DNA from 3 places in the Shewanella sp. M16 genome. Region 2 is predicted to be linked to each of the others. Evidence: predicted binding sites of a transcription regulator. Region 2 holds the regulator's gene; each other region holds the start of a gene.

Region 1 (11,187 bases), on a different contig from region 2:
AACATTGGATTGTTGGAGTATATCAGTTGGCTGTCATTAGATGCGTAGAAAAAACTGCAGACGTTAATAATTTGTATGATTGCGTTATCAATTTTGCCTTACTTATCTGTCTTGATCATCGACCTTAATCATCACTCAAGTTGAAATATTCCGCTCCAGTTGATCTAAGCCAAACTCACTATATTCGTAAAATGTGAAGTACTGCTAAAGTTAACTAAGGCAATTTGCATACCCCTACTTTCATTGTGTAAAATGCCGCCCCCGCGCACCGCGTCATTTATTAACCCATTTGAGAGTGATTATGTTTAAACCTGAGCTGCTGTCTCCAGCTGGAACCTTAAAGAACATGCGCTACGCCTTTGCCTATGGCGCAGATGCAGTGTATGCCGGTCAGCCAAGATATAGTCTAAGGGTACGTAACAATGACTTTAAAATGGAAAACCTTGCCACTGGGATTGAAGAAGCCCATGCACTCGGTAAAAAGCTGTATGTGGTGAGCAATATCGCGCCCCACAATGCCAAGCTAAAAACCTATATCAAGGACATGGAACCCGTAGTGGCGATGAAGCCTGACGCACTGATCATGTCCGATCCCGGTTTAATTATGATGGTGCGTGAAACGTTTCCTGATCAAGTGGTGCATTTATCCGTGCAAGCGAATGCCATCAACTGGGCCTCGGTAAAGTTTTGGCAAACCCAAGGCATCAAACGCGTGATCCTGTCACGCGAACTGTCCTTAGATGAAATCGAAGAAATTCGTCAGCGCTGCCCCGATATCGAGCTTGAAGTGTTTGTGCATGGTGCCCTGTGTATGGCGTATTCAGGCCGTTGTTTACTCTCGGGTTATATCAACAAACGCGATCCTAACCAAGGCACCTGCACTAATGCTTGTCGCTGGAAATACGATGTACACGAAGCGCAGCAAAATGACAGCGGTGACATCATTGCCTTGCCAAATGCGGTGCAAATTGAAACGCCAACGACCTTAGGCGCAGGCGCCCCCACAGATCAAATTTACCTACTACAGGAAGCCAATCGCCCCGGCGAATACATGCCCACCTTCGAAGATGAGCACGGCACTTATATCATGAACTCTAAAGACTTACGGGCCATTCAGCACGTTGAGCGCCTGACTAAAATGGGCATAGACTCGCTCAAAATTGAAGGCCGCACTAAGTCCTTCTATTACGTTGCCCGTACCGCACAACTGTATCGCCGCGCGATTGAAGATGCTTCATCGGGTAAAGATTTCGACCGCAGTCTAATGAATCAATTAGAAGGCCTAGCCCACCGTGGTTATACCGAAGGCTTTTTACGTCGCCATGTGCATGATGAATACCAAAATTATGACTATGGCTACTCAGTTAGTGACACCCAACAATTTGTAGGTGAACTGACGGGAAAACGTAATCTTGCAGGATTGGCCGAAATTGAAGTAAAAAACAAGTTCTCCGTTGGCGACAGTGTTGAACTGATGACGCCGCAAGGCAATATCAGTTTGACGATTGAACAACTCGAAAATCGCAAAGCTGAAGCAGTTGAAGCCGGTTTAGGTTCTGGGCACACTGTGTATCTACCCGTGCCGAAAGAAGTCGATTTGAGCCACGGTATTTTGCTGCGTAACTTGCCCCAAGGTCAGGATACTCGCAACCCACATGAACTAGGTTAAGATCATGGCACTACTGATCGACGATAGCTGCATCAATTGCGACATGTGTGAACCTGAATGTCCTAATCAGGCCATCACTATGGGCGAAGAGATCTATGAAATCGATCCAGACCGTTGCACCGAATGTGTGGGTCACTACGACAAACCGACTTGCGTGTCTGTCTGCCCCATTGATTGCATCGACCCAGATCAAAACCGTGTCGAATCTAACGACGAATTGTTAGTGAAATTTGCCGTGTTAACGCAAAAAGCTTAATCACGTCACCTGACCGAGTGGCTATAATGCCTCTCGGTCACATCGGCTCTAATACCTGCCATAACCTGTGCAAAACAACCCGCATAATAAATCACAATAAAGATGCATTTAACGGTATGGAAAACCTTTAAATCGCTTAAATCCAAGCCTTTATTTCAGCATTAGTCAAAACACTACTTTAGACTGACTTCTTTTCAGCGGTGAATGTCAAAAAAGTAGCAGACGGAATTTATCGCTGCTTCACAGTTTATGATTCGGACTAAATGTCGCTTGATAAATCACCACTTTTACAAACTCGGTTGTTTTAATAGACTAATAGTTATTATTTTGACGCTTATTTGTACACCTCACTCTTTAGCTAAGTAAAAAGTCACCCACGGTCAAATTGTAAATCAAGTGTTACATTTCAACCCTATGAATTAGATATACCTTAAGCATCGAACTGGGCAGGTTGAAAATACCTTCTACATTGAATTATGTCTCGAAGTCCGTGGAGACATAAAAAGAAAATGGAGTTCAACATGCATAAGAAACATTTAATTGCAGTCGCGGTCGCAACTGGACTTGCTTACTTCCCTGTTAACGCTAATGAATACCAAGCGAGTATGGTAAGTGTCCCGCAATCTAAAGCCATCAAAGATACTTACATTGTTGTATTCAATACCCCAAGCGCTCTTAATCTAAGTAATAACAACACCATAGCTGAATTCGCGACGAAACAAGCCGAGAGTTTAGTCAACCAATATGATGTCACTGTGATGAAAAACTTTGGCAATGTGCTCAATGGTGTGCTCATCAAGGCCAGCGCCCAACAGATTAAAGCACTGCGTAAAGATCCAAATGTGAAATACATAGAACAAGATCAAATCATGTCAGTAACGCCTATGGTTGAAGCCAATGCCAATCAACCGAGTCCGACCTGGGGCATAGACAGAATCGATCAACGAAACTTGCCATTGGATAGTAACTATCACACGGATTTCGACGGCTCTGGTGTAACCGCCTTTGTGATCGATACTGGCGTGCTTAATACTCACAATGAGTTTGGTGGTCGCGCCAGCAGTGGCTATGATTTTGTGGATAATGATTACGATGCGACTGACTGTAACGGCCATGGTACCCATGTGGCAGGAACTGTTGGCGGCGCTACCTACGGTGTGGCTAAAAACGTCAATCTTGTGGGCGTCAGAGTACTCAACTGTTCAGGTTCAGGTAGTAACTCTGGCGTGATTGCAGGGATAAACTGGGTGAAAAACAATGCTTCCGGCCCCGCCGTCGCAAACATGAGTTTAGGAGGCGGCGCCTCCCAAGCAACTGATGATGCAGTCAATGCCGCAGTTGCCGCAGGGGTCACTTTCGTAGTGGCGGCGGGTAACGACAACAGCAGCGCTTGTAATTACTCACCCGCACGGGCGGTAAATGCCATCACGGTTGGTTCAACCACCAGTAACGATTCCCGCTCGAGTTTTTCTAACTTCGGGACTTGCCTTGATATCTATGCGCCTGGTTCGAGCATTACGTCCGCTTGGTATAACTCGAATTCAGCGACTAATACCATAAGTGGTACCTCAATGGCTGCCCCACATGTGGCAGGCGTTGCCGCATTATACTTAGATGAAAATCCAAATCTCTCTCCCGCACAGGTGACAAACTTACTCACGACGCGCGCCACGTCAAATAAAGTTACAGACGCTAAAACAGGTTCACCGAATAAGTTACTGTTTTCACTTGCAAGCGATGATGGTGGCTGTGGCAATAATTGCCCCGTCGATGAAACACCGCTGCAAAATAATGTGGGTGTCGCAATCAGTGGTGCCACAGGTTCTGCGACGTATTACTACATCGATGTCCCAGTCAATGCGGCAAGTTTAGGGATCAATCTAGCGGGTGGTTCTGGTGATGCGGATATTTATGTCAGCCAAGGACAAAAACCGACGACAACAAGCTACCAATGCCGCCCCTATCAAAATGGCAACAACGAGAGCTGTAACTTCACCACACCTACGGCGGGTCGGTGGTATGTGATGGTGCAAGGCTATAATAATTACGCCAATGCCCAACTGACAGCCAGCTATAACCTGAATGGTGGCGGAAGCTGCACCGATGCAAACTGCTTAACCAATGGCGTACCTGTCACGAATTTAAGCGGGGCAACGGCAACAGAGAAACTGTATAAGATAGTGGTTCCAGCCAATAGCCAACTCAACATTGCCACCAGTGGCGGAACTGGAGATGTAGACCTGTATGTTAAAGCAGGCACTACCCCAACGACCACCAGCTATGATTGCCGTCCCTATAAAAACGGGAACAATGAAAGCTGTTCGATTACCGTGACTCAAGCGGGAACTTACCATGTGATGTTACGCGCTTATTCGAGCTACTCGGGACTACAACTGAGTGCAAGCTACTAACTCATTGACCAAACCATACAATAAAGTTTAAATAAAAATAAGCCCACTAAGATAACAACTTAGCGGGCTTCTTTATGGAATTAGCAGTGTGTAGTCTCACTAAATAACGTTAAAAGCTTGGGGATTTGGCGAGAATAATTGTCGGTTTCGCTTCAATTTGCAGACGCTCAATCACAGCGGCAAGCTTTTCAACACTAAGACGAATTGGGGCTGGCATACTGGCAAATTCGATACTTAACAGCAGGTTTTTCACTTCAAGTCCTAATTCAGTATCACCTTGAATACTCAGCTTACGCTGGAAGAATAGCGTGTCGGGATCTTCCTTCGCCGCCGCCACTAATACTAGCTCAGCAGAGTTGGCACTGAAGGTCACCTGCGCATCCGTGAGCTCTCTGACTTGCCATTTTCCATTAAAACTGACTTCGAAGGCTAAGTTTATATCTTCCACTCGAATCGCGACCCATTTATCCATCAAAAATCCAAGCTCATCGTCAGCAGCTTGCTCGGCAAGTAAGAGTTCAAGCAATTGGCTGATGGCTTTTGCTTTGAGGCTAAACGGCATCTTAGCAAGGGGAAAGCCGATGGCTTTTGGGGTGAACTCTAAAAGTTGCTGAGCAAATTTTGCGAAAAAAACAGCGGACATAGCGGGAACCCTACAAGAATAAAACATGATATATCCCAGTTTATCGGGATTTTATGATCTTAAACCTGTTTTAAATCAATTCATCGCCATTCAATCTTACCTACACTCAGCGGCTATCATTTTATCGGGAGCATCACTATGGAGCTGTTGTGTCCAGCAGGAAATCTGGCCTCGCTAAAGTTGGCATTACATGCCGGAGCCGACGCTGTGTATCTAGGGTTAAAAGACGACACCAATGCGCGCTCGTTTGCAGGATTAAACTTCACCCCCGCAAAATTGCAAGAAGCCACTGAGCTGACGCAAAAGCACGGCAAAAAAATCTTTTTGACCTTAAATACTTTTCCAAAGCCCGGTGAAGAGCATCGTTGGTATCAGGCTATCGATTTAGCGGCAAAACTGGGTATGGATGCATTAATTGTCGCCGATCTTTCTTTACTCGATTATGCCCATAGGCACTATCCAAACCTGCCACTGCATTTATCGGTGCAGGCCAGTGCAACCAATCTGGGTGCGCTGAGCTTTTATAAGGAAGCCTTTAACATCACCCGAGTAGTATTGCCACGGGTGTTATCCATGAAACAAGTACGGGATCTTGCTAAAGTCAGCCCAGTGGATTTGGAAGTATTCGCCTTTGGTAGTCTGTGCATTATGGCCGAAGGGCGTTGCCAGCTGTCATCCTATGTAACGGGCCAATCGCCCAACACAGGTGGATCTTGTTCACCAGCAAAACACGTACGCTGGCAAGAAGAAGGACAGAACAGATTAACCCGGCTCAACGATGTGTTAATTGATAAATCGGCCCTCGACGAACAAATGGGTTATCCCGTGGTATGCAAAGGCCGTTACATCACAGCAGATCAAGATTCGCCGCAATATTTACTCGAATCACCAACCAGTTTGAATACCTTAAGCTTACTTCCAGAGCTAGCCAAAGCTGGCATAGTGTCGCTGAAAATCGAAGGACGTCAACGCAGCCCTGCCTATGTTGAACAAGTCACTCGAGTATGGCGTCAAGCCATAGACACCTATCTAAATAATCCAGCGCTGTACTCACAAAGCCAAAATAAACCCCATTGGGAACAAGTCCTAGCGAAAGTATCCGAGGGTCAGATCACTACGCTTGGCGCCTACGAGCGCGATTGGCAATAAAAGGTAAATAGAGAGCAAGATTGACAAAGGACACCTTATGAAGATTTCCCTAGGACCACTGTTGTATTGCTGGCAGAAACAGCAAGTCGCTGACTTTTACCAGCAAGTCGCCGCCAGTCAAATTCCCTTAGTGTATTTAGGTGAGGCGGTTTGTAGCCGCAGACGCGAACTCAAGTGGGGCGATTATCTAGAGCTGGCGCAAATGCTCAAGCAGGCGGGTAAAGAAGTCGTGCTTTCAACGCTGGCCTTAATCGAAGCGCCATCTGAATATACTGAGCTCAAACGCCAGGTCGATAACGGTGAATTTATCGTCGAAGCAAACGATATGGCGGCAGTGTATCTTGCTAAAGAGCGTAAGTTACCCTTTGTCTGCGGCGCGAGTATCAATAACTACAATCGTGCTAGTTTAGACATCTTGCAGCGGTTTGGAATGCAAAGATTTGTGATGCCAGTGGAGCTATCTAAGGCTTGGTTACAACAAGTGATTCAAGAGCAGCCATCATTTGAGGTGGAAGTGCTCGGCCACGGCTATTTACCACTCGCCCATTCAGCGCGCTGCTTTACCGCTAGACACAAACAGCTCACGAAAGATCATTGCGAAACGGTATGCCGTGAATACAGTAAAGGACTACTCGCGCAAACCCAAGAGCAGCAACCTTTACTCAGGCTCAATGGAATTCAAACCCAATCCGCTAGCTGTTTAGATTTACGCAGTGAAATAGCGGCAATGACACAAATGGGGGTCGATGTGTTTCGAGTATCACCCAGTAGTCTTGACTGCATCACTAAAGCCAATGCTTTGGTCGATACGATTCAAGCGACTAAAAATACTCAGGATTTTTCGATGAATAGCAAACTTGGTACAACCCAGTGCAACGGTTATTGGTTTGGTGAAGCGGGCCTTGCTGTGCATGTGAATCCATAGCCTAAAGCTGAAGATAAGCCTAAATTTAAAGATAACTCAGCCAATGATTTTGGGATCTTGGCTGAAGCTTAACTGGCTAAAAAGCAGCACACTTGTCCAACACAATAAACTTCCCAGTCCAATCCATTCTAGTAGGGCTGGCCACCACAAAGTAGGACGCGGCAGTTGCAATACCATCTCCTGATAAAACGGTCTATCACCTTCGGTCAAGCCTAAATTGAGCTGTGGTGCATACAGAAACGTCAACATGCTACATAAGACTATTAACGCCAACAACCCAGTCCAACGGCCAAAGTTAGACTTGCCGAAACAGACCAAGGCTAAATAGAAGATCGCACTCAAACTCCCCAGATAGAAAAACCATTTCAGCCCAAGAACATGCAAGTGATACACGTTCACCGGAAATAATCCCACGCTCGCTAAAGCCAGAAAAGTGAGAGCCAAACTGATAAAGAAAGGGTATCCCCAGCAAGAAGTCACCTGTTGCAAAGAAGACAAACAATAGAAAACGAGGCTTAAACTGCCAAAAAACAATCCACCGTTAAGAATAACAGCGAAAGACGAATGACCATAAGTCCCTAATTCACTTAAGGTGTGATTCAAAAAATTGAAGCGATGGAATTCAGAATCATCGAACCCCAAAACAGTAATAACAATGCCAATTAAAAGCCCAAAGATCCCCAAAAAACCAAACTTAATGGCCAGTGTTGAGCCGCCTTTAATCGTAACCTTCTGTACTTTTGCGATCATGAATACTAGAGCTGGATGGGAGTAATACTAACTTACATGGAAATGAGAAGATTTAAAGCGGCGGGTATCCGCTTTATGAATAATATTTTTACTTTCATCGTTATTTACGACTTTTTAGTCAATCACAAAAGCATCAAGATAATGGAGAAGGTCACTTTTAGAGATAAGTCGATTTAAAGGCTTATCGCATAAAAATGTGTCCTAATGCCCAAGGCTCCTTAACATGACCGCGATATGCACAACAGGTTCTCGTCAACGCTATATAGCCAGAGTTATCTCTATTGCACTTTCAAATCGAACAGAAAACCAGCCAACATGGCGGTAGGGCTAAAGTTGCTGATGTTTTTTTGTGCAGAAATAACATCTAGATAGTTTCACACACATCAGTAAACAAGTAATTAACCAGTCGTTAACCCACCTAAGGTAAGTGATGGTAACACTATGTTTAATAATGCTTTTACAGTAATGCAAGCCAATATAGCCACTCTTAATTTATCGACAACTGAAGTAAAATAACTATGCTGTTTTGCTGCTTATATCAAACTAGCTAGCGAATCGTTTTACATAGAGAAGCTAAGCGAGTAATCTTCCCCATTCTCGTTTTTGAGTTGAATTTAAATGCACCTTAATTAGCGTCGACAGCTTGTTACGTGCGGCTATTTATTCAAATTTACCATGTACGACTCGTACTTTAAGGTGTACAACATTGGCTACTGAAAATAAAAACCGAAACATTAAGACGATACTCACCTTTATCGTCCCTTCGCTGATTGGTCTGTTGTTATTTATGACCCCTATCAGCTACAACGATGCGATCACAATTCCTATCGCTATCATATCTAAAGCACTGCAAGGCGCATTGAGCGGTGTGCTAACCCTCATAGTGACTATTATTGTTGTGACTACGGCGCTGGCCTCTTTACTGTCAAAAGTGTTTAAGCCCACATTCGTTACGCAAAATCACTTCCTTAATGGTTTATTGAATGTCAGCCCTATGTGGTTGACGACTCGGATCTTAGGTGCAGTGTTTATCGTACTGACTTACTTAGGTTTAGGTCCAGAGATCATCAACTCCTCGAGCACTGGCGCATTAGTCTTAAACGACTTATTACCTGTGTTGTTCTCAGTATTTATCTTTGCGGGTATGTTACTGCCGCTGCTGCTGAACTTCGGCCTACTCGAACTCTTTGGCACACTCTTAACGAAAGTCATGCGTCCCGTGTTCAATCTACCGGGTCGTAGCGCTATCGATTGTATGGCCTCATGGTTAGGTGATGGCAGTGTCGGCATTTTGCTGACCAGCAAACAATACGAAGCCCGTTTTTATACCCAGAGAGAAGCCGCAGTTATTGGTACAACCTTCTCGGCGGTATCAATTACCTTCAGCTTAGTGGTGATCTCTCAAGTTAAGTTAGAGCATATGTTTGTGCCCTTTTATTTGACTGTGTGCCTCGCGGGTTTTGCCGCCGCTGTGATTGTACCTAAGTTGCCACCATTATCGTGGAAGAAAGACAACTACATAGATGACACACCACGCATGCCAGATGATGAGCTGATCCCTGCTGGACATGGCGCCTTATCTTGGGGCTTTGATAAAGCCTTAGAAAAAGCCGCCAGTGCTGGTGGCATAAAAGCTGTCTTAAATGAAGGCATTAAAAACGTTGTCGATATGGTATTTGGCATTATCCCTGTGGTAATGGCCATTGGTACGCTGGCACTGATTATTGCCGAGCACACGCCCATATTTAACTATCTGGGTATGCCGTTTATTCCATTACTCGAATTACTGCATATTCCAGAAGCCACTGAAGCCTCTAAAACAATCGTGGTCGGTTTTGCGGATATGTTTATTCCGTCAATCCTTGCCAGCTCAATTGAATCAGATATGACCCGCTTTGTAATTGCAGCCTTATCTGTGACTCAGTTGATCTATATGAGTGAAGTCGGTGCACTGCTTATCGGCAGTAAAATTCCCGTCAACTTCGTTGAGCTTTTCGTAGTATTTATTCTACGCACCTTAGTGACACTGCCTGTTATCGCAGGTGTAGCGCATTTATTGTTCTAAAAGCTAACGGCAACAATAGCTCAGCTAAAAGGGGAGTCAGATTAACTGGCTCCCCTTTTTTGTAGTAACTCATACACAAACTGACCGTTTTGATTATATCGTGTTACTTAATCGTACAACCTCCACTCGTAACCACACAACTCACTTTTGGACACTTAAAAGCTGGATCTGATGGATGGATGAGTCATGGCATTTGCTCGGCAACACGCAATAGTCCATCCGTGGATGTTCGACCGCCCCGTCTGATATGAAAAGATTCACAAATGCCGCGATGGCATGGACGCCAAAGAACGGCCATAGGGCGAACGGTCGTCTCGCTAATCACCATGGTTCCACCTTTCGTGCATTCGCGTAATCTGTAGATTTAAAGACATACGCAACATACTTTTGGACCGATATGTGTTGGAGACTAATGTTTGGGACCAGTAATTTTAGTTGTTAGCAGTTTAGCGTTTGCTGATATCCACTCTCACAGGCTTGCCATGGCATTCGCTCGTCGACTCGCAGCCAGTCCGTCCTTGGATGCTCGACCGCCCCGTCCATGGGGCGGACGGTCGTCTCGCCAATCACCATGGCTCACCTTTTGGGCAATAGTGTAACCAGTCTGTATGAAGGAGATACCCAGCACGCTTTGGGACAAAAGTGCACGAATAGTACGATTGAGTGACTTATAACTTAAGCTGTAGGGAACTTAATGCATAGGCCCCGACTTATAGGTGTGCCATACCATTTGCTCGTCGACTCGCAGCAAGTCCGTCCTTGGATGCTCGACCGCCCCGTCCATGGGGCGGACGGTCGTCTCGCAAATCACCACGGCTCACCTTTTGGCATTAGTGGAACATGCGGGTTTGAAGGAGATACCCAGCACGCTTTGGGACAAAAATGAGTTAGGTTATTAACTCTAACTCGTCATTTTCGGATGAAAATTTCTATGGGCTAACGCCCGGTTAAGGGGTGAGCAACGCAACGACTAACTCACCGCACAACACCGTAACCACAAAAATCAACGCATTACAAAATGCCGCGCGTTGCGAATCCCTCTTTAACCGTTTGTTAGCAGTTACTTAAGTCGATTACTCGAGCTGATGGATATGCCTGTTTAATTTGAGCAGTAACATAGTCTGCAACTTCGTCCAGAACAAAAACAAGCTGCTTTTTACCATCTTGGATACCTGGTGAGATCCTTTGAAGCCAATATAGGTCACTAAGAGCAAAATACCGAGGAACCGTAATATACAACTCTTCACAAAGATCAATTACATCCAACTCATATCCACCGCCACGAACCGACTCATATGATAACTCTAGACTACAAGGTG
Region 2 (11,187 bases):
GGTTTAACCCCTTGATCTAACAATGCTTGCCACAAGGCTTGGGCTTCATCTTCTGGGACGATAATTTCGTAGCCCGCTTCGCCTGTGTAACCCGTAGTCGCAATAAACAGTGAGCCAGCTTGCTTACCGAAGAAAGGTTTCATGCCTTCGATGGCGGCGTTTTGCTCGGCACTGAACACGGCAGCGGCTTTCGCTTTTGCATTAGGACCTTGAACGGCAATCATCGCCAGCTCAGGACGCTCAGTCACAGTGACATCAAAACCTTGGGATTGCTTGGCGATCCAAGCGAGATCTTTTTCGCGGGTCGCTGAGTTCACTACCACGCGGTAGTTAGTGTCAGTGAGGTAGTAAGTGATGAGGTCGTCGATGATACCAGCATTGTCATCTAACATGCCGCTGTATAAGGCTTTACCTGGCACTTTAAGTCTAGCCACATCGTTCGCCAGCAACTTACGTAGAAATGCACCAGCGTCGCTACCTATCACATCAACCACAGTCATGTGGGATACGTCGAACATACCCGCGTCTTGACGCACAGCGTTGTGTTCTTCGATTTGTGAACCATAGTTGAGGGGCATATCCCAACCGTGGAAGTCGACCATCTTAGCGTTTGATTCTAAGTGCTTGTTAAACAGAATAGTTTTGTTAGCCATTGTTATCCCTTTTTGCGGCCTTTTTCAGGTCTCTGCCTAGTGTAGGGTGTAGATACTAGGGTCTAAAATGCGGCGAAATTATACCTTGCGTCACAAATTTGTATACAGGAGATTTTTCTAATCCGAAGCCATTGTCATTAGATTTTCTCATCTTCAACATGTAATTTTTTTACATGCGAAGGCCAGATTTGCGCAGCTTGCAGTCAATATGCTGATATTAGCAGCAATTCTGATCACATTAGCGCAACCTAGGCTAACGGCACAACTTAGGCAGTGCCGACTTATTACCCATGGCCTGTTGTATGAACACTGTTTTCAGCCCAGCGACATTATCAACCAGATTTAATCCCAGATCGCGAATCGCCTTTTTGACTGGGTTTGAACCTTCGAATAGACGTTTAAAGCCCTCCATCGCCGCGATCATCTCCATTGCATCGGCTTTGCGCCAACGTTCAAGTGCACGCAGCTGCGCATAATCGCCGATATCTTTACCCGCTTGCTGTAATTCGCTGATCACTTCGATAATGCTGGCCGCATCTAAAAAGCCGAGGTTCACCCCTTGGCCAGCCAGCGGATGAATAGTATGGGCAGCATCGCCTGCTAATACTAAACGGTGGCGGGCAAAATGGCGGGCGTAACGCATCCGTAATGGGAAGGCTTGGCGCTCGCTTTCCAGCTTGCAAATCCCTAAACGTCCGTCGAAAGCCGCGGTTAAGTTGCGCTCGAATTGCACTTTATCCATTGCCAATAATTCAGTGGCGCGCTCGGGCGGCACCGACCAAACGATAGAGCAGAGATTGTCTTCATACAAAGGTAAAAATGCTAGCGGGCCGTCCTGCAAAAACACTTGGCGGGCGGTGGCAAGGTGTGGCATTTCGGTACGAATAGTTGCGACGATTGCGTGGTGGCCGTAATCCCAAAAGGTCAGCGGGATCTTGCATTGCTCACGCACCCAAGAGTTGGCGCCATCGGCGGCTATCACAAGTGCGGCACTGACACTTTCTATTTCAGACTCGACGCCATTGGCAAGGGTCAACCAAGCTTCGCGCTCACCAAAAGCAATGCGCTCTATGCGTTGGTTTTGAATATGGGTGATATTGTCAAACTCACTGGCGCGTTTGGCGAGGGCAAAGCTAATGGCATCGTTTTCGATAATCGCGCCGAGACTGGTTTCGCTGATGCTGTTGGCATCAAAGGCAATTTTACCGAAACCGTCTTTATCCCACACAGCCATTTTTTGATAAGGCGTAGCGCGGGAAGTGTCTAAATAACTCCATGCCCCTAAGTTTTCTAACAAGCGCTGGCTCGCCTTATTGATGGCGCTCACCCGTAAACGCGGCTCGCCGCTCACGGCCTCAGTGTGGCCCGCATCGATAACGACGACATTCAGATCGGCCTGCGCCAATCCAATCGCGGTGGCGAGTCCCACCATGCCGCCACCCACAATGGCAATGTCATAGGCTTGTGAACTTAACATGGGTACATCCTTTTCGCGTTGCGATACCAGTAAATTGCGGAGTTATTTCCAGCCCATTGCCTTTTGAGCGACGGGGGTTTTCAGTGGCGGAAACCAAGACAAGAGCCGTAATCCTAAGTTACGCCCCAGCGCCATCGGCCAATATTGGCTTGAAAAGCCACGGACTAAAAATTCGATATTTCGGATAGTACTGTTTCTGTCGTGCTCGCGGGCATTAAGGTACGCATGGGTCACAGCGGCGGAGCCGATATCGTCGCCCTGTGCTAGCGCCGTATTGAGCACATCGAGCAAGCTCACCACATCCCTCAACCCTAAGTTAAACCCTTGCCCCGCAATCGGATGCAGTGTCTGCGCCGCATTGCCGATAAACACACATCTGTGATGAATTGGCCTTGGCATATAAGACAAATTAAGCGGATACGCATGGCGCGCGCTGACATCGATAAACGTGCCCGCACGATAACCAAAGGCCTGTTGCAGCGCCGCTAAAAACTCGGCCTTAGGCGCCGCTTGCATCTGTTTAGCCCGCGTATCATCGAGCGCCCACACGAGAGATAAGCGAGGTTGACCTTGAATATCGGCCATAGGCAACAACGCTAAGGGACCTGTTTGGGTAAAGCGCTCATAGGCCCAATGTTTGTGAGGCCTATTGGTTGGCAAATCGGCAGTTTGAATATTGGCAATAATGGCCGTTTGCTCGAAGGCCACTTGGGTCACGGGCAAATTAAAACTGCTGCGCACTTTGGATTGCAAACCATCGGCGGCAACCACAAGTTTGGCTTGAATTCGCTCGCCCGTATCGAGCACTAAGGTGTGACCTTCAACGGCGGGTTCTACTTGGGCAAGCTTGGCGGGGCAATAGAGTTTGACACTACTCTTATTCAACTCGTTAAACAGCACTTGGCCAACTCGTTCAAGCTCAACCACTTGGCCTAGGGCATCTAAATGAAACTGCGCCGCATTGAGTTCTGTCATGCCAAAGTGGCCGCGATCCGACACATGGATATTTTCAATCGCCGTGCCCAAATGGGCGAGCTTTTGCCATAAACCTAAACGGGATAATTCGAAAATAGAACCGTGGGCGATAGCAATAGAGCGGGCATCGAATCCGGGGTGTTGCTTATCGGGAAGGTGCGCTTCGATTAAGGCGATAGAAAGTGGCCGAGCTGCGGATAAAGAAAGACGCGCGAGAGCTAACGCTAGGGTCGCCCCCGCCATCGCACCGCCTACAATCGCGATGTCGACGTGTTGAACTGAAGTATCCATGTGATTTGTGGCCGTCATGGGGATCTCATTCAAGCTTTGGCATAACACTAAGGCATGTAAACATAAAAGATGTAAACATCAATGCTATGCACTCAAAAACACCAGTGCTATGGACTCAAAGGCAGGTTTGCCCACCTTTGACATCTAATGAAGCCACTACTGTGTTAACTTATTGAACATTAAACAACTGCGGTAAATTAATGTACAACCGCAGTATCGTCAGCCTCACCATGGGGAAGCTCAGGACCAAACTCCGAGTAACACATGATGGCTGCAATACGTACAAACTCGAGTAATTCAGTGTAAGCGGCTTCGGATTCTTCATCGTCGGCAACATCAAATTCCACTTGGGCAATTTCCGCCAAGTCTTTGATCACTTCACGTACTTCTGCCGAGGCTTGATTCAGTTTCGGCTGAATAATCGCCATGCCAGTCAAAAAACTCTGGGTCCACAGGGACAAAGCTTCAACACGTTGGCTGAGCGGCTCTTCTTCTTCAGGCAACAGCGGCATGAAACCAAATTCAAAATCCACTAAACGCGTCACTGAATCGTTAAACAAATCACACACTAATTGGTGCAACTGCGCTGGCAAAGGTTGACCATCGTTCATCAGGTCGAATAAAGGCTTGATCCAAGTGTCGCCAGTTTGCTCTACACCACCGCAGATTAAACCGACTAAAGCACCGTGAACTTCTACCGGATGCTGGCCGATTTCAGCCGCATCTAAGGCGAGTTTTAAGCTGTCGATACGTAACGAAGGAGGGGTTGCCATATCAGATCCCAATAAGATTTTTCCAGCAGCAATGCTAGCAGAGATAAAGACTTGAACCAATACTGAATCCCAATAATGGCGAAATCGGCCACGCCCTGATAAAAAACTATCCAACTGCTCACACAAACAGCAAACAAAACCGTCAAAGACCAATCCATTTGCGGCTTACCTTGCACTTTTAAGATCAGCCCTATATAGTCCGCCCTAAGAGGCTAACGAAAGGATCACCCGCGACATGAGTAACAGTGCTGTTGAAATTACCCTACTTGGGCGCACCTACTCTATCGCTTGCCCGAAAGGTCAAGAGGATGCCTTACGTACGGTAGCGTTGGGAGTTGAACAACAACTCAGTGCGTTAAAAACCCGAACCAATAGCCTAAGCCGTGAAGAAATTGCGATTATGGCGGCGCTGAATATTGGACACGAGTTGTTCCAAGAAAAGCAAAAAAATAAACACTACATGCAACAGATGGACGACAGGATCAGCTTGCTGCAGTCGACCCTCGAAAGTGCCTTAGTTGAGCGTTCAACTAAATAGATTTAAACTGTGCACCTTAGTGATTTAACACTCATTGAGTTAAACCAACTGACGCACAGTGAATGGCTAAACTGGATTATCAACATAAACCAATGCTTTAGCGATTCAATACCGTTTTGCTCCCTGGGATGCATGCCAACTGGTAATGTCCCTGTGCCGATAATTTTTATCTCAGGGTGAATGCTTTACTGACATTGTGCATGCTCGGCTTGTACCGAGAAGCCTTAGGAGGTAATCATTTACCCGCCTTGAACCTACGGTTCAAGGGCTACACCGGTAGCGGCATTCTGGGGAGCATCTTAATTCTATGTCTACATCTTCCAAACTTTCTCATTTGAATCCCCAAAGCGACACGGCGCAACTTGCCGTAGAAGTCGCTGATGCCGTAGATGTCACAAACTATGCGGCAAATATCGCACTCCATACAAAAGAAAGCCGCAATCTGTTACGCAAAGCCATTCGCACCGCCCGTAAATCTCTCTCCGAAATAGAACAAACCCAAGCAAGTTTAAACGCCTGCCAGCGAATGCTCGATGCATTGCAGGCTCAAAATGCGCAACATGTGGCGCTGTATCTCACCCACGATGGCGAACTCGCCACGCCGCCGCTGATCGCTGCGCTGTGGCAATTGGGCATAAACACCTATCTGCCTAGGTTACATCCCTTCAATGCCGGACAATTATTATTCCTGCATTACACCGCAGACACCCCCATGCAACCCAATCAATTCGGCATCTTAGAACCTAAATTAGATGTGCGCGCCATTATCCCAGTGACAGAGTTAGATGTTGTTATCACACCCTTAGTGGCTTTTGATTTAATGGGGAATCGCATGGGCATGGGCGGCGGCTATTACGATAGGACGCTGGCAAACTGGCAGCTTAAAGGTAAACCTTTGCCTATGGGTTACGCCCACGACTGTCAGCAAGTGACGAGTTTACCCTGCGAGTATTGGGATGTGCCTTTACCGTTCATCATCACCCCAAGTCGGGTACTGACATTTTGAAAAAGAAGGATCGAGAAACTAGAAGCTAGGGCGCTTCGCTGCTAGAAAAAGCAGAGCGTCGCTCCATAACTGCTCCTGCACTCTTTTTATTAAAGAGTTCTACCTCCTACATCTGACCACTATGGAGGGTGAAAATGTCATATTTGGTATGAAACAAAATAGATCATGCAGTCGTTCGCTCCTTCTAGAATCTAGATTCTAGAACCATCTCTACCTTAAATGCCGGCCGCCGTCGACATTATGGCAACGACCGGTGACGTAGTGGCTATTCAGCAGATATTCCACTAAGTCGATAATCTCCTCATTCCCCGCCTCTTTCGGCAACAGCGCTTTGGCTAAGGTTTTTTGCTGATAGGCTGCGTCATCACCCGCATTAAATAGGATCATCGCTGGCGCAATCGAATTCACTTTGACCTCGGGCGCAAATTTGGCGGCAAAGGATAGCGTCATATTGTGCAGCGCGGCTTTACTGGCGGCATAGGCGATATGCTTCTGACTGCCCTTCTCTGCCACATAGTCAGTAATATGAATCACATCACTGCCGCCGATTTCATCGCCAGCACCCGCACGTAGCTGCGCCTCTAAGGCCAAGTTCAACTGATAGGGTACGCTCACATGCACTTGCATCATCCGCTGCAGCACTTCGCTCGGCGCAAAAGTGGTACTCTTTAAAGGCTCATTCTTTGTAAGCACAGGATCAGGCTGCCAGTCCGAGGCATTGTGAATAATGGCGCGAATTTGCGGCAATTTAGCTAACTCAGCAATTAAGGATTGCACTTGGGCATCGTCATAAAAATCACAGGGATACAGAGTCGCACCTAAAGCGTTAAGCTCATCGATGCTAGCGTAATGGCTGCGATAAGTACCAATCACACGCTGACCTTGGGCGAGAAAATGTTTAGCTAAGGCGTAACCTATGCGTTTACCCACGCCTGTGATTATGATGGGAGATGTCATACCTATCCTTTTGAGTCGTTATTGGTCAGGTTTTACCTTGTTCGCTTAAAAATCAGCAATCAAGTTAAACTGATGAATAACCAAGATGTTACTGCACTCATTTGAATTTAACCTAACAAAAACCAAATGAGATGCTGATCCGTTCTACAATCGCTTCGATCTAAAACCCTTTTTTCTGCGTATAGGGTAGAAGAAAACCAAGCTTAAGTACTCAAGCCAAGAGCTTAGACCAAGTATTGTGATCAAGTCATCAGAGGTAATACCGATGGAACTGCGGATTTTTTACGATGGAAATTGTCCATTATGTAGCGCCGAGATGCGCCAACTGAAAGCGCGCGATCCGAAGAACTTGATTGCGCTTGAGGATTTAAATGCGCCAGACTTTAGTAAGCGCTTCAGCCATATCGATAGAGACTACGCTAATACGATTCTCCATGGCGAAACCGCAACGGGCGAAGTGTTACTCGGGTTAGATGTCACTTGTAAAGCGTGGGCACTGACAGGGACGCGCGCTTGGATCCAACTATTACGCCTGCCCGTGATTAAAACTGTCGCCGATTGGTGCTATCTCAGATTCGCAAAACACAGATATCGCATCTCTTATTTACTGACGGGCAAAGCCCGCTGCGATGATAACTGCCAAATTCCCACCAAGCGCCGCTGAATGAGCTTTAGAAAGTGTAAAACGCAGGCATAAAAAACGGAGCTCAATGGCTCCGTTTTTTAATTCGTCATAATCTAAAAAAGATTATCCGAAAGATTATTTAACGAAATCAACGCCTAGTTTGATATCGCCTTTCAGCGTATCTAACATAGAATCACGAGCGTTAGCTTCGAATGCACTCACTTCACCGTAAGGCAGTACTTTTTCAATACCGTTTTTGCCTAACAGTACAGGTTGTGCGAAGAATTCAGCATGCTCGCTGCCGCCGTCAACATAGGCGCATTCAACGATGTTAGCTTCGCCTTGCAGACCACGAACCAGAGACAGACCGAAACGGCAAGCCGCTTGACCCATAGACAGAGTCGCGCTACCGCCACCGGCTTTAGCTTCAACCACTTCTGTACCCGCGTTTTGGATGCGAGTCGTCAAACTTGCCACTTCTTCGTCAGTGAAAGTCGCGCCTTCAACTTGAGACAGTAATGGCAGAATGGTCACGCCGCTGTGGCCGCCGATCACATTGACTTTAACGTCAGCAACGTTCAGACCTTTTAATTCGGCGATGAAAGTTTCAGAGCGGATCACGTCTAGAGTCGTGATACCGAACAGACGGTTTTTATCGTAAACACCCGCTTTTTTCATCACTTCTGCAGCGATAGCTACGGTCGTGTTGACTGGGTTAGTGATAATGCCAACCAAAGCCGTAGGGCAAGTTGCCGCTACTTTTTCGATCAGGTTGCGAACGATACCCGCATTGATATTGAACAGATCTGAACGATCCATACCAGGCTTACGTGCAACACCAGCAGAAATTAGAACAACGTCAGCACCCACTAGGGCAGGCGTTGGATCTTCACCAGCAAAACCTTTGATTTCAACAGCAGTTGGAATGTGGCTCAAGTCAACCGCAACACCCGGAGTTACCGGTGCGATATCATATAGAGACAATTGTGAACCCGCAGGCAATTGAGTTTTTAACAGTAGGGCAAGAGCCTGGCCGATACCACCAGCAGCACCAAGTACAGCAACTTTCATAGTTATCTCCGTTATTTCTCGGATATGTGTGACATGGATCTAATTTGCGTTGGCGTCACATTACTGGAATGTCACAACAATTTCAATTATCCCTTAGTCGTGGGACAAAAGAATTCCGGAATAATGTAGAAGCAATGTAGAACAATTACTCAAATTGGGATTTTTACGCCCCCAGCAAACGCTTAACCACTGGGACTTAGTGAATTTTTATTCAACCAATCTGGTTATTTGTTGACAATTTTTCTAAAAATATTCAAAATGGGCCTGTTTTTTTGAATAACGAATAATAATATTATGCAAACGACCAAGAATCAGGATGACCTTGTTAGAATTTTTAAGTCGATTTTAAAAGAAGAGCGCTTTGGCTCTCAGAGTGAAATCGTCACCGCCTTGCAAGCTGAAGGCTTTGGTAATATTAACCAATCGAAAGTGTCACGCATGCTCAGCAAGTTCGGCGCAGTGCGGACTCGCAACGCTAAGCAAGAGATGGTGTATTGCTTACCAGCCGAATTAGGCGTACCCACCGCGGGTAGCCCGCTGAAGAATTTGGTACTCGACGTCGATCACAACCAAGCTATGATCGTCGTGCGAACTAGCCCTGGTGCCGCGCAGCTTATTGCCCGCTTGTTGGATTCTATCGGTAAACCAGAAGGCATTTTGGGTACGATTGCCGGTGATGACACTATCTTTATTTGCCCATCGAGCATCCAAGATATCGCCGATACCTTAGAAACCATCAAATCTTTATTCAATTATGCAGAATAAAAAAACAGGTCAGTGAGCTGACCTGTTCTATTTTACCTGTACATTTTGAAGTGCTATACCGCGCTGGTTATTTGGCCATTGTCCCGATTACGTTACACATTCAAGCACAATATCTAACTCACAATCTCTAACTCAACTATAACGATATCAGTAAGCCACACTGATGCGCTGGTTTGGGTGAGCGCCCTTTTCGGCTTCATCTACCATGGCTTTTGCGTAATCGGTTACAGAGATACGGCTTTGACCATTAGCATCGGTAAAGAAGCTGTCTCCACCAAGACGGTACGGGCCTTCACTCTCACCGGGATAAATCTCAGCCGCTGGGCTCACAAAGGTCCAATTGATTGCCGTTTGCGCCGCACGGAATACCTTCAAGGCTTCACCCTGAGCTAACGCCTCATCTTTATATGCTGCAGGGAAATCTGGACTAGAGACCAGCGTCACACCCGGCGCCACTTCTAAACTCCCAGCACCACCGACCCACAATAAACGTGACACGTTAGCGTTAGGCAGCACATCCAGTAAATGCTGAACCGTACTCGCCACTAGACCATGATTTTGTTGGGCACGGCCACCAACGGCGGCAATCACGACATCTACGCCAGCAAAGGTATCGGCGACCAATGGCTGCTCTAAATCCACGGCACGTACTGCCACGTCAGCCACGGATAACTTGCTTGGATCACGCACTAATGCTGTCACTTGATGTCCACGACTCTGTGCTTCTTTTAAAATTGCACCACCAATCCAACCCGTTGCACCTAAAATTGCGATTTTCATTTCATTGTCCCACTCAGATGATTTACATTGGATCCAGTTTACTTGCAGTTTTTCACCTAATAAACATCAATAATTGAGCATGATTGTTTCAATATAGGATACTAATGTGGATAAAATTGCCGCAATACGCAGTTTCGTCGAAGTCGCAAACTGTGGCAGCTTTACCAAAGCTGCCGAACATTTAGACCTCAGCCGCCTGCAGGTTTCCCGTCATATTCAAGAAGTGGAGCAGTGGTTGAGTTTACGCTTATTACACCGCACCACGCGCAGCGCCAGCTTGACTTTGCAGGGTGAGGAAGCGCTACAATTTTGCCAGCGGATCTTAAGTGAAGTTGCGGCCATGGAGAGCCGTGCCCACAGCCATAACAGTGAACTGGTAGGCAGTATTCGTATCGCTACGCCTATTGGCCTTGGGCAGCACAGTCTGTTTGATGTCGTCGATCGCTTTATTAAAATTCATCCTAAGGTCAACATTCAACTTGTGATGTCGGACAGTTTTGCGCAATTGGTAGATGAAAGAGTCGACGTGGCGCTACGTTATACCGAGCAACCCGATGATAATCTCATAGCTCGGCGTTTGATGACCATAGATGCGGTACTTTGCGCGGCGCCGAGCTATCTTGATAGCGCAACGCCACTCCTCGAACCCATAGATCTGCTGGCCCACAACTGCCTGATACACTCAGCGCAACAAAACTGGCCTTTTCTAAAAGAACTGCAAGCCGAGCACGTCAAAGTTACAGGGAATCTTAGGGCTAACGATATGGGAGTGTTGGTCAGTGCGGCGCTACGTGGACATGGCATAGTGCGTTTACCCTGTGACTTGGCTAACCAGTACCTTGCCAGTGGTCAGCTCAAAGAAGTCCTACCTGAATTTACGACACCAGGCCAAACCCTGTGGGCAGTGTATTTGTCCCGCAGTTATCAGCAAAATCTAGTGCGCGCCTTTATCGATTTCACCGCCCTGCAATGGCAGCTCGATATCAAAAAATGGGTTCCCGCGCATTAGCATAAAAAAACGCACTTAGGCGTTAGCTTAAGTGCGTCTCGATTGATGCTAATTCGGCTTGATTATAGAAAGCTTATTCGTCGAACTGCAGCATAAAATCCAGTGCGGGGGCAAAGAAAGATGAACCTGTCATCGCCTTAGTAAAATGCATCAAGTGATCATGATTGCCTTCACCATCACCAAACATCATGCTATGCAGCATCTTTTCAAAATGTTCTGGCGTGCGGCAGTTAGAGATAAACATTAATCCCTGCTCCTTCAGCGAAC
Region 3 (11,187 bases), on a different contig from region 2:
GACTTAGCGCGTTTAGGTCGTTTTTATGCCGCTGCGTTAGTGGACTCTGGCATTGATTACGACTTGCTGTTTGGCCCTGCTTACAAAGGTATTCCGATTGCTACGACTACGGCCGTTGCCCTGTGTGAGCATCACGATATTGACATTCCTTACTGCTTTAATCGCAAAGAGAAAAAAGATCACGGTGAAGGTGGCAGCTTAGTCGGTAGCGAGCTGAAAGGCCGCGTGATGCTCGTCGATGACGTGATCACTGCGGGTACTGCGATTCGTGAGTCGATGGAAATCATCGAAGCCCATAAGGCACAATTAGCGGGTGTGTTGATTGCTTTAGACAGGCAAGAGAAAGGCAAGGGCGAGTTATCGGCCATCCAAGAAGTTGAGCGTGATTTTGGCTGCGGAATAGTAGCAATTATTAAACTCGCCGACCTAATCAGTTATCTGTCTGAAAAGCCTGGAATGGAAGTGCAACTTGCCGCCGTGAGTCAATATCGCGAGCAATATGGCATTTAAGTCTAGTGTTTGACGGCTGGTATTGATCAAGCGGCTATCGCAGGCTTGGTGAAATCAGTTAATCAGCCAGCATTGATCTTAGCTAGGTTGAGAAGGGGTTGATTGAGTGGGTATGAAAACAAAAAACGCTGCGATTCTATAGAAGGAATCGCAGCGTTTTTTTATTGAGCTGTATTGGTTGCTATTGATTTCGACACGTTTTAAATAGCGTTAAGTTTCAATACATTTATTTAGACTGGTGCAAAAATTCGGCGCGGGTCGCAGGGTTAGATTTGAAAATACCGCCCAGCGCTGTGGTAGTGGTCGAACTGGTGGAGTCCATCACACCGCGGGATTTTACGCAGTAATGCACGGCATCCATTTTAACGGCAACGTCTTTGGTTTCGAGCAAGGTTTGCAGTGCGACTAACACTTGCTGAGTCAAACGCTCTTGTACCTGAGGGCGTTGAGCAAAGAAACGCACAATACGGTTAATCTTTGATAAACCAATGATTTTTTTGCGTGGTAGATAAGCTATGGTCGCAGTGCCATCGATAGTCACTAAATGATGTTCGCAGGTGCTGGTAAGGCTAATGTCTTGCACTCGCACCATTTCATCGAAGCCCATCTTATTGTCGATAACCGTGATCTTAGGGAAGTTCGCATAATCTAAGCCGGAGAAGATTTCATCGACGTACATTTTAGCAATGCGGCGCGGCGTATCGGCAAGGCTATCATCTGACAGATCCAATGACATTAATGTCAGGATTTCTTTCATATGATGTTCAATCTTGTCTTTACGTTCTTCACTGCTGTAAACGCTTGGGAGCATTGGGGTTTCAAGTCCACGTTCTAATAACGCGGCTTGTACTTTTACTGCTGCTTCACTTAATGCCATCTTATCCTCCACTACGTCGTAGCGGCTATAACAGAAAACCTATGCTGATCATCGCGTGGTACTTGGGCTGTTCAGCATCAGATACAAATTATTGCTATTCTCGCTAGGGCAAGAATAGGGGGAGGAGGATAGCGCGAATTGCAGACAATTCATACCGAAAAACGCGCATAGGCCACATGAAAAAGCCGATAGTCCTTATCGGATATCGGCTTTAAATCTGCCACTGCCAATCGAGTTTAGCCTAGCAGTGTCGGCAAGTTTGAGTCAATTCTAAAGTTTCAGATTGGTTTTTAGGAAACTGAGCATTTGTTCATAGTATTTCGCTCTATGCTCATCGTTATAAAAACCGTGGCCTTCATTGTCCATCACCAGTTTTTGGTAAGGATAATTGTGAGCTTTTAGGCCTTTTTCGAGGGATTCGAGTTGTTCAATTGGCGCTCGCTCATCTTCACCACCATGCACCAATAGTATGTTTGCTTTGAGTTTATCGACGTTTTCAGAAGGAGACATTGCTTTAAGTACCGCTTTATCTTGGCCAAGCACATCCTTGAGATAGCTAGTACCAGAACGGCTGTTGGCGACATCGCCTTCATTAAACATCAATTCAAGATCATATACGCCAGCTACACCTATGGCGCATTTAAACATATCTGGCGCAAGCACAGCGCTCTGCAAGGCGCTGTACCCACCAAAACTGCCGCCAACAATACAGATGCGTTCCTTATCGGCAAAACCTTGGTCAATGACGTACTGGGTTGCGTCGATAATGTCATGCTGAATATCTGAGCCCCATTTTTGATAGCCAGCGCGTTCAAATTGATCGCCATATCCGCCTGAACCACGGAAGTTGACCTGTAGAACGGCTATGCCTTGGCTTGCTAGATATTGGTTTTGTGGGTCAAAGCCCCACCAGTCACGGATACCGTGTGGACCACCATGTGGATTGACGACTAAGGGTAGGTTTTTAGTTTCTTTACCAAAGGGAAGCGTTAGATATCCATGGAGTTGTTTACCATCACGGCTGGTGAAACTGATGGGTTTAACATCAGCCATTTGCTCTGGGTCGAGCCATTTTTTAGCGGCGGCTAGATATTCAAGTTTTAGTGTTTTCGTATCAAATATGTAGTAATCGCCAGGGTTTCGATCGTTAAACGCAAGTACGACGAGTTTTGCTGCATCTCGGGTTTCGCTAACAATTCGTACTTGGTGACCTGGGAGAGCACCCAGCAGATCTTTTAGTAATTTAGCGTGCGAATCCTCATTATCGACAAAGGCATAACTCGGGTAACCATTTTCAAACTCGACGGCGTAAAGTTGTTTATTGGTGCCGTTAATCCAAAAGTTGCTAGGGTCAACGTTTTCATCCTGAATGATTTCAGTTTTATCGCCCGTTTCGAGATTAATTTTGTAAACCCCTAAGGTTTCACCTTGGGAGCGACCGGCGGCATAAATCGTATTTTTATCATCGGCAAAGGAGAGTGGTTTAAAATCAGCAAGACCTAGATTTAGTTTATCTGTATTTACCCAGTTACCATCTTTGCGGTAGAACACTTTAGTGATGTTTTGTTTGTCTTCACCTGCAACGAAGCGAACCTCTCCATCATGGTCTGTCATAAAACGGGCTCTGCCGATAGGTGAGCCTGTGATGCGTTTACGTGTGCCATTGAACAAGTCTACGCGATAGACATCTTGTGATAGTTCAAAGTCAAGATTGATCCTATCATTCCATGGAATAGCATTGACTAACATGTAGCGTTCATCATCTGGCAGAGGATCGAGGATAAACGCGCTCGCACGCATAGGGGTGTTTTTCTTGATATTTGAACCTGTTTGTTGCTCGCCACTCTCGAAGCCGAATAAATACGCTTTTCGTGAACCATCGGCATTTACCGCCATCAATTCACCGTAGTAGATAGGTGTGTCTTGCCAGCCTTTTAGGTATTCTTTTGCCAATACCAGTCGCTCACTGTTGGCCCATTCATAGTCGCCGACTTGAGCATTATCGGGAAAACGTATCGCATTGAGGAGTTTTTTGGTTTGGGTATCTAAGACTAAGAGAACGTTTTTACCTTCGACACTTGTGATAGCGCTTAAGTATTTACCAGTAGGCGATATTTTTACATCCGAGTACTCATCACCTTTGCTGAATAACTGTGCTTGCGATAACGCATTCGCGTTGGAGCTATTGGCTGCAAAGGTAGATATTGGAAGTATTGGTAAGCAAAGTGTCGCCAACATGGCTAATCGGAAGAGTTTCATCTGACATCCTTGTAAAATCATTGTGTTTTTTGTTCTTAAAATGTTTTTCGAGGATAAAACAAAAGATGGAGTGAAACAAGGAAGGAATATCGAAAATAAAGGACGATAGTTACCGTCCTTTATGTTGAAAAATCATTAGCTTTGTAAAAGTTGGTGCTGGATAAAACGCCACTGTTCATCGAAGTGTGTCGTCGGTTTGAGTTTGAATTCACTTCGTACAAATTGGGCGATGCGGCCTTCGGCAAAGGCTAACAGTAAATTGGCTAATATGGCTTCGTCTAAGTTGAAGCCTTTACCTTCTCGCAGGGTTTTTTCCCGTAAAATTTGCTTTAACTGGGTTTCAATTTTGGCAAATAAGTTACCAATACGGCTTCGCAGGCGTTCATTTTCACCGAGTAGAGCATCACCGTTGAGAACGCGGGAAATTCCTGGGTTACGCTCGGCAAAGATCAGCAGCAGTTGCAGTACCAGCTGGCAGCGCTTCATGGTGTCTTTTTCGTCATCCATGATTAAATTGATGCGCGACAATAACGACTCTTCGATAAATTCGATTAAGCCTTCGAACATCCGCGCTTTACTCGGGAAGTGGCGATACAGGGCGGCTTCCGATACACCGACTTCTGAGGCCAGTTTCGCTGTGGTGATCCTTTGTCCTGGGTTGGTTTCTAGCATCTGCGCTAGACATTGCAGAATGTGTTCACGACGATTAATTTTTGGGCTTACAGCCATTACAGTATCCTTGGCTCAATAACGACTTAGGGGATTATTTAGTGCCTGAATGGCCAAATCCGCCTTCACCACGGTCTGAGCTGTCGAACTCATCAACGAGTTTGAATTGTGCTTGTACCACAGGAACAAACACAAGTTGCGCGAGACGATCGCCCATTTCTAAGGTGAATGGACTGTCACCACGATTCCAACAAGATACCATTAAGGGGCCTTGGTAATCTGAATCTATGAGTCCGACTAGATTCCCCAGTACGATACCGTGTTTATGGCCCAGGCCTGAGCGCGGTAAAATCACCGCTGCAAGTCCTGGGTCGGCCACATGAATGGCAATCCCCGTGGGAATGAGCACAGTTTCACCCGGTGCTATGGTTAAAGCCGTGTCTATCATGGCGCGAAGATCCATGCCTGCACTGCCTGCGGTGGCGTAAGCGGGCAAGGGAAATTCTGAGCCGATACGGGAGTCGAGAATTTTTAATTCAATCGGTGTTTTCATGTATTTGTTTTTTCTTTCACTATCAACGAAAGTAATTGGCGTGCCAACGTGAGTTTGTCAGTAGCAGGCAAATCTTGACTGCCGTGCGGCCAGAAAACACGCAGGGCATTAGCATCTGCATTAAAGCCTAGGCCAGCAATGGAAACGTCGTTTGCGGCGATCATGTTCAAGTTTTTACGTTTGAGCTTATCGCGCGCATAGGCTTCTACATCATGGGTTTCGGCGGCAAATCCCACCACAAAAGGACGGTTAGGTAAGCTCGCAACCGTGGCTAAGATATCAGGATTCCTCACCAGCGCAAGTTGCATTTCTTCGGTCGATTTTTTGATCTTACAGGTAGCAATATCGCTAATGCGGTAGTCTGCAACGGCGGCGCAGCCAATAAAAATATCTTTTTTATCAACGTTATCCATAACAGCATCGAGCATATTTTGCGCCGATTCAACATCAATGCGTGTCACGCCTTCTGGGGTGCTTAGATTTACTGGGCCTGAGACTAAGGTGACTGTTGCCCCCATATCTGCCGCGGCTTTGGCGAGTGCAAAGCCCATTTTTCCAGAACTGTGATTTGAAATGTATCTGACGGGATCAATTGCTTCACGGGTTGGTCCGGCGGTAATCAGCACCGACTGGCCAGCAAGAGGCAGCGCAGAGACTTCTTTTGTTGCAAAAAAATCACTGGCTAGCTCGGCAATTTCTAGCGGTTCGAGCATGCGTCCAGGACCCACTTCACCACAGGCCTGACTGCCACTGGCGGGTCCCCAAAGTGTAAAACCACGTGATGCTAGGCTAGTTAAATTCGCCTGCGTAGCCAGATTGCGGTACATCTGCTGATTCATTGCTGGACACAGGGCAATTGGCGCCTCAGTGGCAAGACATGTGGTGGTGATTAGCTCATCGGCCATGCCTGCATTAATCCGCGCCAATAGGTTTGCGGTTGCAGGGGCGATGATGACGAGATCTGCCCAACGAGCGAGTTCTATATGACCCATGGCTGCTTCTGCTGCGGGGTCGAGCAAGCTAGATGCCACTGGATGTCCAGACAACGCTTGCAGCGTCAGAGGCGTGATAAATTCCATCGCACTTTGGCTCATCACCACGCGCACATCAAAACCACGCTCTTTCAAGCGACGTACTAAATCAGCACTTTTATAGGCCGCAATACCGCCGCCAATGCCCAGCAGGACGTTTTTATTTGTCAGACTCACAGACATCATCCGAGATAGAAATAATGCCGGCAACAATATCACAAAGTGGTGAATTTTAGTGACTATCCCAGTTCAAAAAATCTCGTCCATACTCAGTAAAGTGAAAATATGTGAGATGACAGGGAGGTCACATGGGGATTAAAGATTGGCCTGAGGGCGAAGGTCCCAGAGATAAACTGTTACAAAAAGGAGCTGCGCATCTCTCGGATGCTGAATTACTGGCAGTATTGCTGCGTAACGGTTTAGCTGGATTAAACGCGGTTGACCTTGCTAGGTCGCTTATTTGCGAGTTTGGCGGCCTCAGAAACCTGCTCTGTGCCCCAAGAAATCAGGTGTGTCGACTTCCGGGCGTAGGACCTGTAAAATACGCCCAGCTTCAAGCTGCGGCCGAATTAGCGCGGCGTGTAGCGCAGGAAAATCTGCAAAGAGGTCAGGTTTTGACAAATCCCGATTTAACTCGGGACTATTTAATGCGACAATTGGCCGATCGCTCCTATGAAGTGTTCGCAGTTTTACTGCTGGATAGCCAGCATAGAGTGATTCAATTTGTCGAATTATTCCGCGGCACAATAGACTCAGCCTCAGTGTATCCACGTGAAGTGGTGAGCTTAGTGCTGGAGAAAAAGGCCGCAGCAGTTATAGTTTGTCATAATCATCCGTCTGGTATTGCCGAGCCCAGTCAGGCTGACCGACGAATAACTGAGCGATTAAAAAATGCGTTAGCAACCATAGACGTATCCTTGTTGGACCATATGGTTGTAGGTGATCGAGAGATAGTTTCTTTTGCAGAACGAGGCTGGATTAATTAATCTAACACTTGATCTTCACTCTGTGATCGTGTATAAAATGCGCCCTCTTTGTGCCTCGGGCGACGGCCATACGAGGCACATTAATGCTCGAGCGTTAAAATTGTTTTTGGAGAAGATTGACATGTCAAGAGTATGCCAAGTTACTGGCAAGAAGCCGATGGTTGGTAACAACCGTTCGCATGCAAAAAACGCGACCCGTCGTCGTTTTTTACCTAACCTACAAAACCACCGTTTTTGGTTAGAAGAAGAAAAGCGTTTCGTACAGTTACGTGTATCTACTAAAGGTATCCGTCTGATCGACAAAAAAGGTATCGAAGTTGTTGTTGCTGAACTTCGTGCCCGTGGCGAGAAGGTATAATAGATCATGGCTAAAGCTAAAGGTAATCGTGAGAAGATCAAATTAGTTTCTACAGCTAAGACTGGTCACTTCTACACAACTGAAAAAAACAAGCGTAACATGCCTGAAAAAATGGAAATCAAAAAATTTGATCCAGTTATTCGTCAGCACGTTATCTACAAAGAAGCCAAAATCAAGTAATCCTTGGTTAGTGTTTCGAGAAAAGCCCCTTATTTAAGGGGCTTTTTTTTGCACTTTTTTTAGTGGCTAGTCATCAAGTTGAGATAATTGCCTCGCAAACTTAAGCCGCTGAATCATCCCTTGTGAAGTTAAAAAAGTGTGAACACTTGCTGAAAATATAAAATAGTGCGGTTCTAAGCACTTTAAATCATTAAACCTGTACTTTAGTGAGAATAAATTCTTTATATGTGAATTAAAATGCAATACCATACGCGAAAGTTAGCGATTCATTCCTGGTGTGTCATAGTGACGCTGCCAGCTCAAAAATGAGGTGTAAATAACGCGTGCGTACCACTGAACTGGTTGATGGATTTCGTCATTCTGCCCCCTATGTTAATGCTCACAGAGGTAAAACTTTTGTGGTCATGCTTGGCGGTGAAGCTTTGGCTCAAAATCAATTCCGCGCCATCTTAAATGATGTCGCCCTGCTGCACAGTTTAGGGATCAAAGTGGTGTTGGTATATGGCGCTAGGCCGCAGATTGATGCTGCATTAGCCGCCAACGGTATTGCGCCTGCCTACCACGACGGTGTGCGTATCACGGATGAAGATTCGCTCAAAGTGATTAAGCAAGTTGCGGGTGCACTGCAATTTGATATCACAGCGCGTTTATCCATGAGTTTAAGTAATACGCCGATGCAAGGTGCGCAAATTAACTTAGTGAGCGGCAACTTTGTGATTGCTCAACCACTGGGTGTGGATAATGGTGTGGACTTTTGCCTGAGTGGCAAAGTGCGTCGTATTGATGTGCAAGGCTTAAAACGTCAGCTAGATAATCACTGCATCGTATTGATGGGGCCGATTGCTGCTTCGGTTACTGGTGAAAGTTTTAATCTCACCGCCGAGGAAATCGCGACTCAAGTGGCGATTAAGCTCAAAGCAGACAAGATGATCGGCTTTAGCTCACAGAACGGTATTCTCGATCGAAATGGCGATGTGATTGCCGAGTTGATGCCAAATGATGCGCAAAACATCATGAACAAGCTGGCCGAGCAAGGTTCTGCTTGTGTTGGTACTATGGCGTTTCTCAAAGCCAGTATCGATGCTTGCCGCAATGGTGTGCCACGTTGTCATTTAGTTAGCTACCTTGAAGATGGTGCTTTACTACAAGAGCTGTTTTCCCGTGAAGGGATTGGTACACAAATCGTCACTGAGAGTGCTGAGCGTTTACGCTGTGCGTCGATCGCCGATATTGGCGGTGTGTTGAACCTTATTCGTCCATTGGAGGAACAAGGCATTCTGGTGCGTCGTAGCCGTGAGCAGCTCGAGATCGAAATCGAACAGTTCATGTTGATTGAACGCGATGGTTTAGTGATTGGTTGCGCTGCGCTCTATCCTTTTGAAGAGGACAATGCGGGTGAGTTTGCTTGTTTGGTGGTGCATCCCGATTATCGCGATGCCGACAGAGGGAGCTTACTGCTGAAGAACATTATCAATCAGGCTAGAAACCGTGGTTATTCACGCTTGTTTGCATTGACAACTCGGAGCATTCACTGGTTCTTAGAGCATGGTTTTGTGATTGAAGATGTTGAAGCACTGCCACAGAAGAAGAAGCAGTTGTATAACTATCAACGCCGCTCAAAAATTCTTGCGCTCGATCTTTAAGCCGTTCTAAATTAATCCAATCAATGCCAGCCTAGTACTCATATTAGCGCTGGCATTTTTATTGACATAATATGTCTTTATTGGCAGATTAAGACTTCACTGCACGGGAGATACTGCCAATGAGTCCTCAATTTTTTGAACTCGCCCCTTTAACCCAAACCTCTATCTTTAGCTTTATCGTCTTATTGCTCGGTTTAGCGGGTATCTTGCTGATGTTATGGCTAAAAAATATGCCTAAGATAGCGAAATCGGCGAGTGTAGGTATATTGCTGGTGATGATGGGCGGATTTTCTTGGGTCTTCTATCAATCGAATAGCGCCGAATTAGTGTTAACCGATACAGAGCTCACAGTGGATGTTCCCTTCTATAAAGTGCAGTTATCCCGCGTGGATTTATTGCCCGCCGAGGCGCGCATAGTCGATTTGCAGCAAGAGGCAGATTTAACGCCGAGCTTTAAAACGAACGGCATAGGCATGCCAGGGTTTCAATTAGGCTGGTTTAAGTTGCAGGGGAAAGGCAGGGCATTTTTGGCGATAACAGATAAATCGCAGTTAGTGTTAGTGCCAACGACTAAAGGCTACAGTTTATTACTAACAGTACCGCAAGGGAGTGAGTTTTTAGCACAGTTACAGAAGTAATCATCATATGTCATCACTTCTGCCACTGTGTTTATCGGCGTGATAATGCTCACGCCGTTTTGCGTTTATAGGCCATATCTAAGGTAAAGACGAGCAGCGCGCTCCAGATAAAGCCGAAGGTCACGCCTTTTTCGGCATCGAAGGGCTCATTGAACAGACTCACCGCGAGGATGAACATAATACTCGGACCAATATATTGGAAAAAGCCGAGCATAGACAATGGAATACGTACCGCTGCCCCTGCAAAACACAGCAAAGGAATGGTAGTCACTATCCCTGCCGCCATTAACATCAGATTCAATTGCCAATCGTTAGTTAGCATGCTCGCCGTGGCTGTGTCTAAGGTTGCGACGAGATAAATCAGCGCTACCGGTAATAACACTGCGGTTTCGACCAATAAGCCGGCCTTAGCATCCACATTGACCTTTTTTCGCAGCAGCGCATAGAAACCAAAGGTACCCGCGAGTGCCAGTGAGACGATGGGAATTGAGCCAAAAGAGATTAACTGGATCAATACGCCAGCGCTGGCGAGTGAAACCGCAAACCATTGCAGTTTACGCAATCTTTCGCCTAGAAATAACATACCGAGTAAGACGTTGAGTAAAGGATTGATGAAGTAACCTAGGCTGGCATCGAGCATGTGATCGTTATTTACCGCCCAGATAAATAGTAGCCAGTTTCCCGCGATCAATATGGAAGTAATGGTGAGAACCATCAACTGTTTAGGCTGTTTAAACAGTAAGCGTAAGCGAGAAAAACCGCCGATAAACTGCATAATGATCAGCATAAACACGAATGACCAAATCACTCGATGGAGCAAAATTTCGGTGGCGGAAACATGGTTGAGTAATTTGAAATATAAAGGCGCAAAACCCCACATACAGTAAGCACTGACGGCAAGTAGGATCCCTTTGCGGTATTCAAGATTTGGCATGAGACATCTTCGAAGAACAACAAGGTGGCGATTGTAGGTGTGTCTGACCGCTGACTCAAGGGATTCGCCGCGTTCTTTTCGTTACAGAATATCTCCACAAAAAATTGAATGGGCGATTAAAGTCAGTAAACATCCTGTTGATCAAGACGTTTACCTTAGTCAGTTTTGAGCCCTAAGGCAGTAATACACATCTAAATTTAACCGCCTAACCCACCATATAAGTCCCTGTTCCAAAAGCGATATGCGTGCCTTGCTCATTATGTAGTTCCATACGGCATACTGATACTCGATTACCCGCACGAATGACGCTGCCCGTGCCCGTAAAGGTGAGGCCGCGTCCCGGCCGCAGATAATCGACGCGCATATCAATCGTCCCTAAAGTTTGGAGGCGTTGTTGTAATTCTTCAATCGTCCAATCTTCACGGCTTGCGACCAGTCCTGCAAAGGCGGTAAGTCCGCCGACCACATCCAGTACTGTAGCTGTGACACCGCCGTGGAGGATCTGTTGATGGATATTGCCAATAAGTTCTGGTTTCATATTGATGACCA

The links. Region 2 encodes ArgR, which controls arginine synthesis, uptake and breakdown. Its sites were predicted from a motif close to ANTGAATANNTATTCANT; they were not measured.
Region 1: KFE26_RS00290 (YjiH family protein) is a predicted target of ArgR. The motif match lies at 8,411-8,428, and genes of this name have one in related genera.
Region 3: argA (amino-acid N-acetyltransferase) is a predicted target of ArgR. The motif match lies at 7,650-7,667, and genes of this name have one in related genera.

What each region holds. Positions count from the first base shown of each region.
Region 1 covers NZ_JAGTUL010000001.1:59,564-70,750, forward strand. The annotation lists gene yegQ (tRNA 5-hydroxyuridine modification protein YegQ) at 302-1,669, shown strand; gene KFE26_RS00260 (YfhL family 4Fe-4S dicluster ferredoxin) at 1,674-1,925, shown strand; gene KFE26_RS00265 (S8 family peptidase) at 2,447-4,336, shown strand; gene KFE26_RS00270 (SCP2 domain-containing protein) at 4,446-4,979, opposite strand; gene KFE26_RS00275 (peptidase U32 family protein) at 5,118-6,128, shown strand; gene KFE26_RS00280 (U32 family peptidase) at 6,166-7,053, shown strand; gene KFE26_RS00285 (hypothetical protein) at 7,090-7,803, opposite strand; gene KFE26_RS00290 (YjiH family protein) at 8,510-9,868, shown strand; gene KFE26_RS00295 (hypothetical protein) at 10,922-11,187, opposite strand, start outside.
Region 2 covers NZ_JAGTUL010000004.1:8,922-20,108, reverse strand. The annotation lists gene gcvT (glycine cleavage system aminomethyltransferase GcvT) at 1-653, opposite strand, end outside; gene KFE26_RS03655 (FAD-dependent monooxygenase) at 907-2,130, opposite strand; gene ubiH (2-octaprenyl-6-methoxyphenyl hydroxylase) at 2,173-3,414, opposite strand; gene KFE26_RS03645 (UPF0149 family protein) at 3,594-4,169, opposite strand; gene KFE26_RS03640 (cell division protein ZapA) at 4,405-4,707, shown strand; RNA gene ssrS (6S RNA) at 4,825-5,005, shown strand; gene KFE26_RS03630 (5-formyltetrahydrofolate cyclo-ligase) at 5,015-5,713, shown strand; gene folM (dihydromonapterin reductase) at 5,924-6,670, opposite strand; gene KFE26_RS03620 (thiol-disulfide oxidoreductase DCC family protein) at 6,936-7,334, shown strand; gene mdh (malate dehydrogenase) at 7,431-8,366, opposite strand; gene argR (transcriptional regulator ArgR) at 8,661-9,131, shown strand; gene KFE26_RS03605 (NAD(P)-dependent oxidoreductase) at 9,279-9,911, opposite strand; gene KFE26_RS03600 (LysR family transcriptional regulator) at 10,018-10,920, shown strand; gene KFE26_RS03595 (Dyp-type peroxidase) at 10,994-11,187, opposite strand, start outside.
Region 3 covers NZ_JAGTUL010000030.1:6,543-17,729, forward strand. The annotation lists gene pyrE (orotate phosphoribosyltransferase) at 1-510, shown strand, start outside; gene folE (GTP cyclohydrolase I FolE) at 737-1,387, opposite strand; gene KFE26_RS17570 (S9 family peptidase) at 1,658-3,646, opposite strand; gene slmA (nucleoid occlusion factor SlmA) at 3,782-4,375, opposite strand; gene dut (dUTP diphosphatase) at 4,410-4,868, opposite strand; gene coaBC (bifunctional phosphopantothenoylcysteine decarboxylase/phosphopantothenate--cysteine ligase CoaBC) at 4,865-6,085, opposite strand; gene radC (RadC family protein) at 6,208-6,885, shown strand; gene rpmB (50S ribosomal protein L28) at 7,007-7,243, shown strand; gene rpmG (50S ribosomal protein L33) at 7,250-7,423, shown strand; gene argA (amino-acid N-acetyltransferase) at 7,747-9,066, shown strand; gene KFE26_RS17610 (PH domain-containing protein) at 9,186-9,704, shown strand; gene rarD (EamA family transporter RarD) at 9,754-10,638, opposite strand; gene KFE26_RS17620 (thioesterase family protein) at 10,844-11,187, opposite strand, start outside.